2 regions of the Streptomyces sp. NPDC043854 genome follow, and region 1 is predicted to be linked to the other one. Evidence: riboswitches for the same ligand, from Rfam matches in the RefSeq annotation. Region 1 holds a riboswitch; the other holds the start of a gene.
The links. Region 1 has a riboswitch for glycine ahead of gcvT (glycine cleavage system aminomethyltransferase GcvT). Riboswitches for the same ligand answer to the same signal wherever they lie in the genome.

Region 1 (8,681 bases):
CCTGCTGGCCGGGGAAGACCGCGGAGTTGATCTTCTTCGCCAGTTCCTGGGTGGAGAGGATCACGCCGCCGCGCGGACCGCCCAGGGTCTTGTGCGTGGTGGTGGTCACGACGTGGGCGTGCGGCACCGGGTTCGGGTGCAGCCCCGCGGCGACCAGGCCCGCGAAGTGGGCCATGTCGACCATCAGGTACGCGCCGACCTCGTCCGCGATGCGGCGGAAGGCGGCGAAGTCCAGCTGGCGCGGGTACGCCGACCAGCCGGCGACGATCAGCTGCGGCTTGGACTCCTTGGCGAGGCGCTCGACCTCGGCCATGTCGACCTGGCCGTCCTCCCCGACGTGGTAGGGGACCACGTTGTAGAGCTTGCCGGAGAAGTTGATCTTCATGCCGTGGGTCAGGTGACCGCCGTGGGCCAGGTTCAGGCCCATGATCGTGTCGCCCGGCTTCAGCAGCGCGAACATCGCGGCGGCGTTGGCCTGCGCACCCGAGTGCGGCTGGACGTTCGCGGCCTCGGCGCCGAACAGCGCCTTGATCCGGTCGATCGCGATCTGCTCGACCACGTCGACGTGCTCGCAGCCGCCGTAGTAGCGGCGGCCCGGGTAGCCCTCGGCGTACTTGTTGGTCAGGACCGAGCCCTGGGCCTCCATGACGGCGACCGGAGCGAAGTTCTCCGACGCGATCATCTCCAGGGTGGACTGCTGGCGCGCGAGCTCGGCGTCGACGGCGGCGGCGACATCCGGGTCGAGCTCGTGGAGAGGGGTGTTCAGAACGGACATCAGGATCCCCTGTGGTCAGTTACCGGCGGTGAGCTGGGCGTACTCGTCGGCGGAGAGCAGGTCGGCCGGCTCCTCCGCGACGCGGACCTTGAACAGCCAGCCGCCCTCGAACGGAGCGCTGTTGACGAGGCTGGGGTCGTCCACGACGTCCTGGTTCGCCTCGACGACCTCGCCGGTGACGGGGGAGTACAGGTCGCTGACCGACTTGGTCGACTCCAGCTCGCCGCAGGTCTCGCCCGCGGTCACCGTGTCGCCGACCTCGGGGAGCTGGGCGTAGACGACGTCACCGAGCGCGTTGGCCGCGAACTCCGTGATGCCGACCGTGGCGACGCCGTCCTCGGCGGCCGACAGCCACTCGTGCTCCTTGCTGAAACGCAGCTGCTGGGGGTTGCTCATGACCTGATTCTCCTGGATGCGGGGGAGTGCGAACGAACGGTGGTCTTGCGTGGTGCGACGCCTCGGCCGGCGGCCGGCGGCCGCCGCCGTACGGGCGCTACTTCTGCCGCTTGTAGAAGGGCAGGGCGACGACCTCGTACGGCTCATGCGTACCGCGAATGTCCACGCCGACGCCGGAGGTGCCGGGCGCGGCGTGGGCGGCGTCCACGTACGCCATGGCGATCGGCTTGCCCAGGGTCGGGGACGGGGCGCCCGAGGTGACCTCGCCGATCACCTCGCCGCCGGCCACGACCGGGAACCCGGCGCGCGGGACGCGGCGGCCCTCGGCGACCAGGCCGACCAGCTTGCGCGGCGGGTTGCCGGCGGCGCGCTCAGCGGCGGCCTCCAGGGCGGCGCGGCCCACGAAGTCGCCCTCCTTCTCGAACTTCACGACCCGGCCCAGACCCGCGTCGAACGGGGTGAGGGAGGTGGTCAGCTCGTGCCCGTACAGCGGCATGCCCGCCTCCAGGCGCAGCGTGTCGCGGCAGGACAGGCCGCAGGGGACCAGGCCGGCGCCCTCGCCGGCCTTGGTCAGCGCCTGCCACAGCTCCACGGCGTGCTCGGGGGCGATGAACAGCTCGAAGCCGTCCTCGCCGGTGTAGCCCGTACGCGCGATCAGCGCGGGCACGCCGGCGACCGTGCCCGGCAGGCCGGCGTAGTACTTCAGGTTGTCCAGGTCGGCGTCCGTGAGGGAGGCCAGGATGCCGGGGGACTCCGGGCCCTGGATGGCGATCAGCGCGTACGCGTCGCGGTCGTCGCGGACCTCGGCGTCGAAGCCGGCGGCGCGCTCGGTGAGGGCGTCCAGGACGACCTGGGCGTTGGAGGCGTTGGCGACGACCATGTACTCGGCCTCGGCCAGGCGGTAGACGATCAGGTCGTCGAGGATCCCGCCGTCCTCCCGGCAGATGTGCGTGTAGCGGGCGCGGCCGGTGCCGACGGTGGAGATGTTGCCGACCAGGGCGTAGTCCAGGAGCTTCACGGCCTCCGGACCGGTCACCGTGATCTCGCCCATGTGGGAGAGGTCGAAGAGGCCGGCCTTGGTGCGCACGGCATTGTGTTCGTCGCGCTCGCTGCCGTACCGCAGCGGCATGTCCCAGCCCGCGAAGTCGGTCATGGTCGCACCGAGCGAGCGGTGCAGCGCATCGAGGGCGGTCAGGCGGGGGGCAGTGCTCATGGGTGTGGCTCCCGGGTCCCAGGGCATGACATGACGAGGACGTTCCTCCCCATCTGTCATCGGAACCTGAGAGGTTCGCCGAGAGTCCCGCGGGAACGGGAGCGCCGACTTGCACCTTGGGTGGAGCACACCCCGGTCCGCCGCGGGGGACGGGAGGGGAGCGGCTCGCTTTTCAGATCTGCCTCATCCACGCGGTACGGGGCCTGAGAGATTCAAGGGAGGTACTTGCTCCTTCGGCGCCCGGACGCGGCCTCGCGGCCTGCCGGGACTCTCCCGCGCGGATTCAAGCGGCCGGTATGCAGTTGGTCCAGATGGCGCACATCATTGCACGCCCTCCCGCGGATCGGGCGGGTGGGCCCGAAAGACTGTGTCATTCGCTACGTCGCGGGCGGCGGGCGGCGCGCCGCGCGGCGCACCGCGGGCCGCGTCCGGCGGGCGGGCGGCGTCCGGTGGCCGGACAGGCCGGCCGGAACCGGTGCCGTCGAATTACCGTCTCTTTACACTCAGTGGGCATGGGGTCCGCGAGGCCCGATTCGGGGGAGGCGATCTTGTGCGGAGATTCGGAGTACTGGCGACCGCCGGGACCGCGGACGGGGTGCCGGAGCAGCCGGCGCGCGAGCGCCACGGGCCGGTGCGCGACCTGCGCGGCCGGGGGGACGGCGGGCCGCACCGGCTCGGCTTCGCCGAGGGCGACATCGTCGTGGTCTCCGGCCTGCCCGGCGGCGGCAAGAGCACGCTGATCAAGCGGGCCGCCGAGGGAGGCGGCATCGACTCCCAGGACGTGCGCGAGCGCTGGGAGCGGCGCATGCCCGCGGCCCTCCCGTACGCCGTGTACCGCCCGCTCGTGCGGATCGCGCACTACTGGGGGCTGTGGCGGATCCTGCGCTCCGGCGCCTCGGCCGTCGTCCACGACTGCGGTACGCAGCGCTGGGTGCGGGGGCTGCTGGCGGCGACGGCCCGGCGCCGCGGCCGGGCCCTGCACCTGCTGATCCTGGACGTCACCCCGCAGGAGGCCCTGTCCGGGCAGGCGGCGCGGGGCCGCGGCGTGTCGGCGTACGCCTTCGCCCGGCACCGGGCCGCGGTGGGCCGGATGGTGCGGGCCGCGGAGTCGGGGCCGCTGCCGGCGGGCTGCGCCTCGGTGGTGCTGCTGGACCGGGCGGCGGCCGCACGGCTGACCCGCATAGCCTTCCGGCCCGCGGAGCCCGGCGGGGCCTGAGCCGTGCGCGGGCGGCTACCCTCTGCCGGTACACGGCGCGACAAGCGGAGGCGGAGATGCACGGCGGCGGTTGGCCGGAGAACGAGCTGGAGCAGGTGCTCGGGGCGGCCTTGGGCGTGCCCGACGCCGGCCCGAGGATCGTCGAGGTGCTGGGCCGGAGCCGGGTGTGGGTGCCGCTGCCCGGCGGAGGCGGCCCGGACAGCCCCTCCCTCACCCTGCCCACCATGGAGATCGGCGGGGCGGCGTACGTCCCCGTCTACAGCTCCGAGGCCCAGTTCCGGGCCTGTGTCGGCCCCGGCATGGACTTCGCCGTGGCCCCCGCCGTCGAGTTCGCCCGCGGCCTGCCCCCGCAGCTGGGCATCGCCGTGAACCCGGAGGGCGCCGTCGGCGTGCCGCTGCCCCCGCCCGCCGTCGCCCAGCTGTGCCGGGTCGGCCGGACCGAGCTCGACGGGCCCGCCACCGGCGGCCGCGTCCGGCTCTTCGAGCCCGACTGGCAGGACGATCCGGTGGACTTCCTGGCCGCCGCGGCCGAGGAGTTCCGGACCACCGGCCTGATCGTGGCCGCACACCGGTGCCTCGCCAGCGTCGAGGGCGGGGACCCGGAGCTCTGCATCGGTGTCCGCCTGTCGAGACGGGACCCCGCCGCGCAGAACGCGCCGAGAGAGGCCCTCGCCCGGGCCCTGGCCAGGGTCCCGGCGCCCTGGCCGGTGCAGCTGGTCCTGCTGGACGCGGTGGACGACCCGGTGGTCGACTTCATCGTTACGCGCGTACGCCCCTTCTACGTGCCCTAGCGACGCTTAAGCTGGTGACATCTCCTGGCCGCACGGGTGGCCTGGACACACCGTGCGGACGAGGAGGGGTACCGGTGAGTGCGTCAGGCACTGCCGCGGCCGGGCAGGTCGAGCACATCATGCGCCAAGTGACTCCCGGGCGCTACGAGACCTACGAGTCACTTCTGCACGCCCTCGCCGAGGGCCGGCTGTGGATGCTGCTCTGGCAGGGCAGCCCCGGCTCACCGGACGCCCAGTACGGCGGCATGGAGTTGGAGGGCCTCGGATACGCCCCGTGCGTGACCTCCCCGCAGGAACTGGCCGCCAGCGGCTGGAACCGCGGCTACGAGGTGGTCACCGGCCGGGACATCGCGCGCGCCCTCTATCCCGACCGCTGGGGCCTGTGGCTCAATCCGCACGCCCAGGGCGGCGGCCTCGGCATCCCCTGGGCCGACCTGCGCCGGATCGCCACCGGCCTGGACCGGATGCCGGCGGGCCCGCTGCGGCTCTCCGAGCCCGCCCTGGAACTCCCCCAGTTCTACGGGCTGCTGACCCAGCACGCGCACCGCACGCCGGCCGTACGCTCGCTGCGCCGCGCCTGGGTGCAGCCCGCGCTGGGGTCGCCGTACCTCGCCGTCGGGCTCGACCTGTACGACGCCTCGGCGCCCGCGCTGGAGTCCGTACGGGAGATGATGCGCCAGTCCGTCGGCGCGGTGCCCGAGGGCGTGCCCGTGTGCACGGTGGCGCTGGCCGACGAGCACGACCCCGTCGCGATGTGGCTCCGGTCACAGACGCGCCCGTTCTACGACCGCGAGGGACAGGCCCCGTCCTACTGACCGGCGGCTGAGACAAAAGCATCGCGCGACCTTCCGGCCGCGGGGAACGCACTGTTCCCCGCGGCTTTCCTCTTGTCCGGATTTCTTCGCTGATGCGGGTCCAAAAGGCCTACTCCTACCGCGTGTTGGGCGCGTTGTCCGATTGCGCACCGAACGGACGGTGTTGCTCCGCTGAGCCGACACCGCAGTCCGGATAACGGGAATCCGACCCTCACATCACGGTTGCGCATCCATTCATCTGCGGGTCTGGCGGCTGATTGCGGCGCCGTTGAAGACTCCCGACCCAAGAGCCGCCGGGTCCCCGGGGAACGGTTCGGCTTCCTGCACGTCGCTTGTCGTTCCGCACCGCTTTTTCGCGTACTTCCGCACGGCTTTCCGCACGGCACCTGCACCTCACCTGCACCGCACCTCCTGCAGTTCCCGCACCTCGGCACAGTCCTGCGTGTCACCACGCACAAGAGCGCCACTCCGCACCAACGCCGCCACAGCGGCGGGCATGGGCCGGCAACCCGTCGGCCGAGAGGGGTCCCCACCACGATGACGGCACCACTGCATGACACGAGCGCGGAACCAGCCGCACCCGTGGCCGTAGCCGACGTCCCTGCGAAGGCCATCGAAGGCCGCTCGCCCGGCCGTATCGCCTGGATGCGGCTCAAGCGCGACAAGGTCGCGCTGACCGGCGGCGTGGTCGTGATCCTCCTGATCCTCGTGGCGGTGTTCGCGCCGCAGATCGTGAGCCTGCTGGGCCACCCGCCGAACGAGTTCCACGAGGACATGATCGACCCGGACCTCGGCACGCCGCTCGGCTCCTGGGGCGGCATCAGCTCCGACTTCCTGCTGGGCGTCGAACCCACCAACGGGCGCGACGTGTTCAGCCGGATCGTCTACGGCGCCCGCATCTCGCTGGTCGTCGCCTTCCTGGCCGCCTTCGTCTCGGTCGCCATCGGCAGCCTGCTCGGCGCTCTCGCCGGGTTCCTCGGCGGCTGGGTGGACGGCCTCATCAGCCGCCTGATGGACCTGCTGCTGGCCTTCCCCCAGCTGCTGTTCACCATCGCGCTGGTCTCGGTCGTCCCCAACTCCCTCTGGGGATTCGAGGGTTCGGGCGTCCGCATGGGCGTGCTGATCGTCGTGATCGGCTTCTTCGGATGGCCGTACATCGGCCGTATCGTCCGCGGCCAGACGATCTCCCTGCGCGAGCGCGAGTACGTGGAGGCGGCACGCAGCCTCGGCGCCGGCCGCGGCTACATCCTGGTCAAGGAGCTGCTGCCCAACCTGGTCGCGCCGATCCTGGTCTACGCGACGCTGATCATCCCGACCAACATCCTGACGGAGGCGGCTCTCAGCTTCCTCGGCGCCGGCGTCAAGCCGCCGACCGCGTCCTGGGGAAAGATGCTCTCCGACGCCGTCCCCATCTACCAGGACGACCCCATGTACATGGTGGTCCCGGGTATGACGATCTTCATCACCGTCCTGGCGTTCAACCTCTTCGGGGACGGGCTGCGTGACGCACTCGACCCCAAGGGCAGCTGAACCGCTCCACCGATTCACCCACCTCTGGAGGTTGGACCAACGTGATCCGCAGAAAGCAGGCCCTCGCGATCACCGCCGTGATCGCCGCGCTGTCGCTGACCGCCGCGTGCGGCGGCAACGACGGCGAGAAGAAGACCGAGGGCAAGGGCGCCGGCGGCGCGGCCTTCAACGCCGCCACCACCGGCATCGTGAACCCGTCCACCGAGAAGGGCGGCGAGCTCAAGCTCTGGTCGCCGCAGGACGTCGACTACCTCGACCCGGCGCGTGCCTACTACGGCTTCGTGTGGAACATGCAGCGCCTCTACATCCGCCAGCTGCTGGCGTACGACAGCAAGCCGGGTGAGGCGGGCACCAAGCTGGTCCCGGACCTCGCCGAGGCCCTGCCCGTGATCAGCAACGAGGGCAAGACGTACACCCTCAAGCTGAAGGACGGCGTGAAGTTCGAGGACGGCTCGCCGATCACCTCGAAGGACATCAAGTACGGCGTCGAGCGCGTCTTCGCGCAGGACGTGCTGTCCGGCGGTCCCACCTACCTGATCGACCTGCTCGACCAGGGCCAGAAGTACCCCGGCCCGTACAAGGACACCGACCCCAACAAGATGGGTCTGAAGTCCGTCGAGACGCCGGACGACAAGACGATCGTCTTCAACCTGGCGAGCGCCAACTCCGACTTCAGCTACCTGCTGGCCATGCCGTCCTCCTCGCCGGTCCCGGCGGCCAAGGACACCGGCGCCACGTACACCAACAAGCCGATCGCCACCGGCCCGTACAAGGTGGAGAGCTTCACCGCCGGCAAGGGCGCGACCTTCGTCCGCAACGAGAACTGGGACCCGAAGACGGACACCGTCCGCACGGGCCTGCCGGACAAGGTCACCTTCACGGTGACCACCAACCCGGACGACATGGACGCCCGCCTGCTGTCCGGCGACATCGACCTCGCGGTCGACGGCACGGGCCTGCAGCAGGCCGCGAAGAACAAGGTCCTCAAGGACGAGAACCTGAAGAAGAACGCGGACAACCCGTTCACGGGCTACATCCGCTACTTCGCCTTCCCGCAGACCGTCGCGCCGTTCGACAACATCGAGTGCCGCAAGGCCGTCATCTACGCGGCCGACCCGAAGTCCCTGCAGACCGCCCGCGGCGGCCCGACCAGCGGTGACCTCGGCGCCAACATGCTGCCGCCCGGCATCCCCGGCTCCGACAAGTCCTTCGACCCGTTCGGCCTGACGAAGGGCCAGCCGCAGGAGGCCAAGGCCAAGGAGGCCCTCAAGGCCTGCGGCAAGCCGGACGGCTTCGAGACCGTCATCGCGGTCCGCAACAACCGCGCCCCCGAGGTGAAGACGGCCGAGTCCCTGCAGGCCTCGCTCGCCAAGGTCGGCATCAAGGCCACGATCGACCAGTACGACGGCAAGCTCTCCTCCTCCACGATCGGTTCGCCCGAGAACGTGAAGAAGAAGGGCTACGGCATCATCGTCATGGGCTGGGGCGCCGACTACAACTCCGGCTCGGGCTTCCTGCAGCCGCTGGTCGACGGATCGTTCATCCTGCCGAACGGCAACAACAACTACACCGAGCTGAACGACCCGGAGATCAACGGCCTGTTCGACAAGGCCGCTGCCGCCGCCACGCCGGAGGCCGCCGCCCCGTTCTACACGGACATCAACAAGAAGGTCATGGAGAAGGCGCTCTACCTTCCCATCAACTTCGACAAGGCCTTCGTCTACCACAACCCGCGGCTGACGAACGTCTACTTCAACGACTCCATGGGCAAGATCGACCTCGCCGTCATCGGCGTCGGCAAGTGATCCGGTAGTCGAGTCGTCACGTAACAACAGGCAAGTGCCTTCACCGCACATGCGCTAGTCCGAAGGGCAGGTGAAGGCCGCAGGCGGCGGCTGCCGTCCCCACGAGGGACGGCAGCCGCCCGCCCCGGGCGGCCGACTGC
Region 2 (8,681 bases), on a different contig from region 1:
GACGTGGAGAAGGCCCTGTCGCAGCTGCACGGCGAGCGGGTCGACACCGGCGAGACGGTGATCGGGCACAACCCGGCCGACGAGCTGGCGGCCCGGCGCAACCGGGCCGGCTGAGCCGCCCGCCGCCGTCCCCCGGCGAGAGCCGCCCGGCGCCGTCCCCGGCGCCGGCCTCGGCATTGTCAGTGGCGTGAGGCAGCATCGGTGCTGTGAGAGCCGCGTCGACCATCCTCCATCTCGACATGGACGCCTTCTACGCCTCGGTGGAGCAGGCGTCGAAGCCGAGCCTGCGCGGGAAGGCCGTGATCGTCGGCGGGCTCGGGCCGCGCGGGGTGGTCGCCACCGCCTCCTACGAGGCCAGGCGCTTCGGCGTGCACTCGGCGATGCCGACGGCCCAGGCCAGGCGGCTCTGCCCGAACGGCGCCTACCTGTACCCCCGCTTCGAGCTGTACCGGTCGGTCAGCGACGTCGTGATGGGCCTGCTGCGGGAGCTCTCCCCGCTCGTGGAGCCGCTGAGCCTGGACGAGGCCTTCGTGGACCTGGAGGCGGGCGGCGGCGTCTGGGACTCCCGGTCCGCGCGGGAGACCGGCGAGCGGCTGCGGGCGGACATCCTGGCCGCGACGGGCCTGACCGGGTCGGTGGGTCTGGCCGGGTCGAAGATGCTCGCGAAGGTGGCCTCCGAGGAGGCCAAGCCGGACGGGTTGCTGCTGATCGAGCCGGGCACCGAGCGGGAGCTGCTCGCGCCGATGTCCGTACGCACCCTGCCCGGGGTGGGGCCGGCCACCGGGGAACACCTGCGGCGGGCCGGGATCACCACGGTCGGGGAGCTCGCCGAGGCCGGGGAGGACGAGCTGGTCCGGCTGATCGGGCGGTCGCACGGGGTCGGGCTGTACCGGATGGCGCTGGGCCTGGACGACCGGCCGGTGGTCGCCGAGCGCGACGCGAAGTCGGTGTCCGTGGAGGACACCTTCGACGTGGACCTGCACGACCGGGTGCGGATCCGGACCGAGGTGCAGCGGCTCGCCGACCGGTGCGTGCGGCGGCTGCGGGCCTCCGGGCACTCCGGGCGCACGATCGTGCTGAAGGTGCGGCGGTACGACTTCTCCACGCTGACCCGCTCCGAGACGCTGCGGGGGCCGACGGACGATCCGGCGGTGGTGCGGGAGGCCGCGGCCCGGCTGCTGGAGGTGGTGGACACCACCGGCGGGGTGCGGCTGCTGGGCGTGGGCGTGACCGGGCTCGCGGACTACACGCAGGAGGACCTGTTCGCGCAGTCCCAGGCCGCCGCGGCCGCCGAGCGGGCGGAGGGCGGCGCCCTGGACGCGTCCTCCGCGCCGGGTGGGTCCGAGGCGCTTCCGGAAGTTGCCGGCGGGGGCGAGGGTTCGGAGGGGGCCCGGGAAACGGCTCCTGAGGCGGCTGCGGAGGACGGGGCGGCCGACGGCCCGGAGCGGGCGCGTGAGCGGCACTGGGCGGCCGGGAGCGACGTCCGGCACGCCGTCCACGGCCCGGGGTGGGTGCAGGGCAGCGGGCTGGGCCGGGTGACCGTGCGGTTCGAGCAGCCCGGATCGGCCCCGGGCCGGGTCCGTACCTTCCTGGTGGACGACCCCGAGCTGGAGCCGTCCGATCCGCTGCCGCTGGTGGGGCGGACCGGCTGACCGGCTGACCGGGGCGGCCGGCGCTACTCCTCGGCCTGCTCGCCGTTCGCCAGGTGGCCGAAATCACCCTTGAACGTGAAGTCGGACGGGAGGGAGACGTCCAGCCCGTAGTGGTGGTAGAGCTGCAGCTCCTGCTCGGGGGACAGGTGGCGGCCCACACCGAAGTCCGGGGCGTCCTTGATCAGGGAGCGCTCGAAGGGGACGCGCAGGGTGTCCCCGACCAGCTCGCTCGGCTCCAGGGGGACGAAGGCGTCCCGGCTGAACAGGCCGGTCCGGACGGCGGCCCACTCCGGTACGCCGGTGGCGTCGTCGAGGTAGACCTCGTCGACGGTTCCGATCTTGGTGCCGTTGCGGTCGAACGCCTTGCGGCCGATCAGGCTGCGGGGATCGATATCTGTCTGCACGGTCCCTCCACGTGGGTCGCAACTCCTCCGTAATGACTACGAAAGGCCATTTCCCCGGAGGGGGCCACTCGAGGGAGGCCCGGGAACCTCGCTGGTAGGCTGGGTGGTGGCTGCTGACCCTGTGCGGGAGAGTCCTCCACCGAGCTCGACGGAGGCGCCGAAGGAGCAACTCCTCCCCGGAATCTCTCAGGCATACGTACCGCACGGACGAGGCCACTCTGGAAAGCAGGGGCGGTGCCGGGCCCGCAGTGCCGGTTCCACCCCTCACCGACGGTGAAAGCCGGACCCCGCGGACGACCTCCGCAGGATCCGGTGAAGCTCTCAGGTTGAGATGACAGAGGGGGAGGCCGTCCGGGCGCCCGCGTCGTGGCGCCCCTCGCAGGTCGTACGACCCAGGAGGCCTCCGTACATGACCGCCAACCGCATTCCGCTCTCCCAGCTGGAGCGAGGCATCCCCTTCGAGCAGCGCCACATCGGCCCGGACGCCGAGGCGCAGGCCAAGATGCTCGCCCAGGTGGGCTACGGCTCGCTCGACGAACTGACCGCCGCCGCGGTGCCGGACGTCATCAAGACCGCCGAGGCGCTGAACCTGCCCGAGGCGCGGACCGAGGCCGAGGTGCTGGCCGAGCTGCGCCGCCTGGCCGACCGCAACCAGGTCATGACCTCGATGATCGGTCTCGGCTACTACGGGACCTTCACGCCGCCGGTGATCCTGCGCAACGTGATGGAGAACCCGGCCTGGTACACCGCGTACACGCCGTACCAGCCCGAGATTTCCCAGGGCCGCCTCGAGGCGCTGCTGAACTTCCAGACCGTCGTCGCCGACCTGACCGGCCTGCCGACCTCGGGCGCCTCCCTCCTCGACGAGGGCACCGCCGCCGCCGAGGCCATGACCCTGGCCCGCCGCGTGGGCAAGGCCAAGGGCAACGTGTTCCTCGTCGACGCCGACGCCCTGCCGCAGACCATCGCCGTGATCGAGACCCGCGCCGAGCCGATCGGTATCGAGGTCGTCGTCGCCGATCTGTCCGCCGGCATCCCGGCCGAGATCGCCGAGCGCGGCGTGTTCGGCGTCCTCGTCCAGTACCCGGGCGCCTCCGGTGCCGTCCGGGACATCAAGCCGGTCATCGACCAGGCCCACGAGCTCGGCGCGATCGTCGCCGTCGCAGCCGACCTGCTCGCGCTGACCCTGCTGACCTCCCCGGGCGCCCTGGGCGCGGACATCGCCGTCGGCACCACCCAGCGCTTCGGCGTCCCGATGGGCTTCGGCGGCCCGCACGCCGGCTACATGGCCGTCCAGGACAAGCACGCCCGCTCGCTGCCCGGCCGCCTCGTCGGCGTCTCCGTGGACGCGGACGGCAACAAGGCGTACCGCCTGGCCCTCCAGACCCGCGAGCAGCACATCCGCCGTGAGAAGGCCACCAGCAACATCTGCACCGCGCAGGTGCTGCTCGCCGTCATGGCCGGCATGTACGCCGTCTACCACGGCCCCGAGGGCCTGAAGACGATCGCCCGCCGCACGCACCGCTACACGGCGCTGCTCGCCGCCGGTCTCACGGCCGGCGGGGTCGAGCTCGTGCACGGCTCGTACTTCGACACCCTGACCGCCCGGGTGCCCGGCAAGGCCGCCGAGGTCGTCGCCGCGGCCCGTGAGGGCGGGGTCAACCTGTTCCAGGTCGACGCCGACCACGTCTCGGTCTCCGTGGACGAGACGACGCTGCGCGCCCACATCGAGGCCGTCTGGGCCGCCTTCGGTGTCGACGGGGACGCCGCAGACATCGAGGCGCTCGACGAGACCACGGCCGACGCGCTGCCCGAGGGCCTGCTGCGCTCGGACGCGTACCTCACCCACCCGGTCTTCCACCAGCACCGCTCCGAGACCGCGATGCTGCGCTACCTGCGCAAGCTCGCCGACAAGGACTACGCGCTGGACCGCGGCATGATCCCGCTGGGCTCCTGCACGATGAAGCTCAACGCGACCACCGAGATGGAGCCGGTGACCTGGCCGGAGTTCGGCCAGCTGCACCCGTTCGCCCCGGTCGAGCAGGCCGAGGGGTACCTCACGCTCATCAGCGAGCTGGAGGAACGTCTCTGCGAGGTCACCGGCTACGACAAGGTCTCCATCCAGCCGAACGCCGGCTCCCAGGGCGAGCTCGCCGGCCTGCTCGCCGTCCGCGCCTACCACCGCGCGAACGGCGACGAGCAGCGCACCGTCTGCCTCATCCCGTCCTCCGCGCACGGCACCAACGCCGCCAGCGCCGTGATGGCCGGCATGAAGGTCGTCGTCGTCAAGACCGCGGACGACGGCGAGGTGGACGCGGACGACCTGCGTGCCAAGATCGAGCAGTACCGCGACGAGCTCGCCGTGCTGATGATCACCTACCCGTCCACGCACGGTGTGTTCGAGGAGCACGTCGCCGACATCTGCGCCCGGGTCCACGAGGCCGGCGGCCAGGTCTACGTCGACGGCGCCAACCTGAACGCCCTGGTCGGCCTCGCCAAGCCGGGCCACTTCGGCGGCGACGTCTCGCACCTGAACCTGCACAAGACCTTCTGCATCCCGCACGGCGGCGGCGGTCCGGGCGTCGGCCCGGTCGGTGTCCGGGCCCACCTGGCCCCGTACCTGCCGAACCACCCGCTCCAGCCGACCGCCGGCCCGGAGACGGGCGTCGGCCCGATCTCGGCCGCGCCGTGGGGCTCGGCCGGCATCCTGCCGATCTCGTGGTCGTACGTGCGCCTCATGGGCGGCGAGGGCCTCAAGCGCGCCACCCAGGTGGCCGTGCTCGGCGCCAACTACATCGCCAAGCGCCTGGAGCCGCACTACCCGGTGCTCTACACCGGCCCGGGCGACCTGGTCGCGCACGAGTGCATCATCGACCTGCGCCCGCTGTCCAAGGAGACGGGCGTCAGCGTGGACGACATCGCCAAGCGCCTGATCGACTACGGCTTCCACGCCCCGACCATGTCCTTCCCGGTCGCCGGCACGCTGATGATCGAGCCGACGGAGTCCGAGGACCTCGTCGAGATCGACCGGTTCTGCGACGCGATGATCGCCATCCGCGCCGAGATCGAGCGGGTCGCGTCCGGCGAGTGGCCGGCGGACGACAACCCGCTGCGCAACGCCCCGCACACCGCGGCGATGCTCGGCGGCGAGTGGACGCACGCGTACACCCGGGACGAGGCCGTCTTCCCCGGCGGCGTCCTGGCGACGGAGAAGTACTGGCCGCCGGTGCGCCGCATCGACGGAGCCTTCGGCGACCGGAACCTGGTCTGCTCCTGCCCGCCGCTGGACGAGTACGACAACTGATCCGCGCGGCGACCTGACACACGCGACCTGACACAAAAGCATCGGGTGACTGCACGGTGAAGGGGCCGGTCCGGGAGAATCGCTCCCGGGCCGGCCCCTTCGGCTTCGGCTGTTCCGGCGTCCCGTCGAGCCGGTGCCGGCTAGGCCGCCTGCGCCGCCGCCAGCGGGCGGTGCGGTGCGATGATCTGGCCGTCCGGCAGCAGCTCACCGGTGTCCTCGAAGAGCAGGACGCCGTTGCACAGCAGGCTCCAGCCCTGTTCCGGGTGGTTGGCCACGGGCTTCGCGGCCTCCCGGTCGGCGGAGTCGGCTGACGGGCACGCTGGCTGGTGCTGGCACATGGATGGATTCTTTCGCTGCGGTGTGGTCTGTGTGCTGCGGCTCGATGCCTTGTTCATGGCCGCCCCCCGTGGTCGACGACTTGATGCGGTCAGTCCCAGTGTTGCCCTCCGGACCTCGGTCCGCAGGGATTTCCGGCAGCTGTCCTCACAGATTGATGACGCATCACCCGTGCGGGCGGTTCAGCCCAACTCCCCTGTCATTTTGGGTGGTTCACGGGTGGCCCGGCAGGACTACGCCGGATGGGCCGTCCGGGGGGAGCCTGCTCAGGCGGCCGGAGCGGCCAGCGGCGGCCTCATCGGCGGGGCCGGCGGGGTGAGCCGGTGGGTCATCACGGGCAGCAGCTCCGACACCGGATGCGGTCGGTACGGGGCGATGCCGGGCGGGGCCGGGGCCAGCGGGACCAGCAGGTCCGCGGCCGCCGGCAGCCCGGCGGAGGCATCGGCTCCGACCGCCCCGTGCAGCCAGAGCGTCAGCATGTACAGCTCCGGTACGGACAGCAGCCGCGGCTGGTAGTCCTTGCCGAGTGCCTCCGCCTGGCGCAGCGCCCGCTCGGTGGCGGCGACGTAGGGGCCCTCGAAGAAGTGGGAGAAGGCCCACCCGTCCGCGGTCAGCCGGGTGTCCGCGGCGGCGACGTGCCGGTCGCCGCTGCGGATCAGGAACCGCCAGCCGGTCAGCCGGGTGCGGGGCGGGCGGGCCGGGGCGGTCGGCTGGGGCATGCCGAGCCGGTCGAGGACGTGGACCGGCAAGGGCAGCTCGGCGGTCAGCGGACCCTGCACGGCGCGCAGGGCGGGGGTGCCCGCCGCGACGGCTGCGGGGGAACCGAGTGCCGCGAGGACGCTGCGCAGGGCAGGCGCGGGAGCCGGGGGGACATGCAGCGGCATGGTGGGTCGCCTCTCACTTGGGAGACCTGTGGATCGGGGGGCAATGCGGACGGCGCTGTCGCATTCTGGGGTCAGAGGGGGGCTGAGGGGCAATGGCCGCGCGCCAACTCTCTGCCTCGTTTGCGGAGTTTATACGACATGTGTTCACGCAGTGTTTCGGCTAGCCGCCCCGCCTATTGCAGGCAAGGCCCTTACCGGTCCCGCTGACATGGCATCCATGCCGGATACACGCGAACACGTCGCGCTGACCTCGGAGGTTACCTGACGGGGGCTCGGCTGGAAAGCGTCGATTTTCCGGAACCGGCAAAACCGATGCGGAATGTGCATACAGATGCTTGCCAGGTGAATGTGCCATGGCGCCCTTCGGCCAAACCGGCGCACGCTCCCCGTCCCGCCCCTCCCCGCCGCGTTATCGATCTCGCCTCCGGGGCATCATCGACCGTACACGCGCGTCCGGGTGCCCGGGCGATGCCCACTCGAGGAGGGACGCTTCGATGGGGGAGAAGGTCGTGGCGGGCGGATTCGACCTGTCCGATCGCCAGCGGTATCGGAGGAAGCTCCACGAGTGCCTGGAGGGACTGGAGCGGCTTCTGGCGGAGAAGCGGTTCGACCGCCCCAAGAACATGATGGGGCTGGAGATCGAGCTGAATCTGGCGGGGGCCGACGGGATGCCGAGAATGGTGAATGCCCAGGTTCTGGAGCGCATTGCGAGCCAGGATTTCCAGACCGAACTCGGAATGTTCAACCTGGAGGTGAACGTACTGCCGCACCGGCTCGGCGGCCGGGTTTTCGACCAGCTCGCCGAAGAGCTGAGCGCGGGCCTCGGCTATGCGCACCGGCAGGCCGCGGCGATCGACGCGGGAGTGGTGATGATCGGCATCCTGCCGACGATCACCCGCTCCGACCTGGTCACCGCCAACCTCTCGGCGGTGGACCGCTACTCGCTGCTGAACGAGCAGATCCTGATGCTTCGGGGCGAGGACTTCCTCCTCGACATCGACGGGGTGGAGCGGCTGACCTGGAGCACCGGGTCGATCGTTCCGGAGGCCGCCTGTACCTCCGTACAACTGCACCTCCAGGTGACGCCGGCCCGGTTCGCCGATGTGTGGAACGCGGCCCAGGCGGTGACCGCCGTCCAGATAGCCGTCGGCGCCAACTCGCCTTTCCTGTTCGGGCACGAGCTGTGGCGGGAGTCGCGTCCGCCGCTGTTCACACAGGCCACCGACACCCGGCCGCCCGAGCTCCAGGCACAGGGGGTGCGGCCGCGAACCTGGTTCGGGGAGCGGTGGGTGGAGTCGGTGTACGAGCTCTTCGCCGAGAACGTCCGCTTCTTCCCCGCCCTGCTGCCCATCTGCGACGAGGAGGAGCCGCTGCGGGTGCTCGCCGAGGGCGGGGTGCCGACCCTCCAGGAGCTGGTCCTGCACAACGGCACCATCTACCGGTGGAACCGGCCGGTGTACGGGGTCGCCGACGGGGTGCCGCACCTGCGGGTGGAGAACCGCGTGCTGCCGGCCGGGCCGACGGTCGCCGACGTCGTCGCGAACGCCGCCTTCTACTACGGGCTCGTCCGCACCCTCGCCGATGAGCAGCGCCCGGTGTGGACCCGGCTGCCGTTCGCCGAGGCGGAGGCCAACTTCGACGCGGCCTGCCGGTACGGGATCGACGCCCGGCTGCGGTGGCCGCGCCGCGGCCGCGGCGGCGGCCTGGCCAGCGTCCCCGCCGTGCGGCTGGTCCTGGACGAGCTGCTGCCGATGGCCGCCGCGGGGCTGGACGCCTGGGGCATCGAGCGGGCCGACCGGGACCACTACCTCGGCATCATCGAGGAGCGCTGCCGGCGCCGGGTGAACGGGGCGACCTGGCAGGTGGACACCTACCACCGGGCGCTCGCGGCCGGCCTGGACCGGGACGCGGCGCTCGCCGCGATCACCCGCCGCTACAGCGAGCTCATGCACGAGGGCGACCCCGTGCACACCTGGCCGGTCGGCCTGCCGGCCCAGGAGAGGGGGGCGCCGGTACCGGTCCGGAGGTCCTGAGCCCGGCCGCAGCCGGAACGCCGTCCGGTGATCCCGTTCCGCCGCCGAGGAGGCAGTATGGGGTGGTC

Region 2: it holds a riboswitch for glycine, as region 1 does, so the genes downstream of both, gcvP (aminomethyl-transferring glycine dehydrogenase) here and gcvT (glycine cleavage system aminomethyltransferase GcvT) in region 1, are expected to answer to the same signal.

What each region holds. Positions count from the first base shown of each region.
Region 1 is NZ_JBWKDK010000078.1:5,175-13,855, reverse strand. It holds gene glyA (serine hydroxymethyltransferase) at 1-775, opposite strand, end outside; gene gcvH (glycine cleavage system protein GcvH) at 791-1,171, opposite strand; gene gcvT (glycine cleavage system aminomethyltransferase GcvT) at 1,269-2,384, opposite strand; glycine riboswitch at 2,567-2,670, opposite strand; gene AC068A_RS34900 (AAA family ATPase) at 2,935-3,600, shown strand; gene AC068A_RS34895 (enhanced serine sensitivity protein SseB) at 3,657-4,391, shown strand; gene AC068A_RS34890 (enhanced serine sensitivity protein SseB C-terminal domain-containing protein) at 4,466-5,206, shown strand; gene AC068A_RS34885 (ABC transporter permease) at 5,744-6,736, shown strand; gene AC068A_RS34880 (ABC transporter substrate-binding protein) at 6,778-8,541, shown strand.
Region 2 is NZ_JBWKDK010000046.1:8,743-17,423, forward strand. It holds gene AC068A_RS29795 (MerR family transcriptional regulator) at 1-114, shown strand, start outside; gene AC068A_RS29800 (DNA polymerase IV) at 207-1,652, shown strand; gene AC068A_RS29805 (PRC-barrel domain-containing protein) at 1,676-2,056, opposite strand; glycine riboswitch at 2,171-2,268, shown strand; gene gcvP (aminomethyl-transferring glycine dehydrogenase) at 2,466-5,360, shown strand; gene AC068A_RS29815 (DUF5999 family protein) at 5,501-5,698, opposite strand; gene AC068A_RS29820 (hypothetical protein) at 5,963-6,580, opposite strand; gene AC068A_RS29825 (glutamate-cysteine ligase family protein) at 7,075-8,613, shown strand.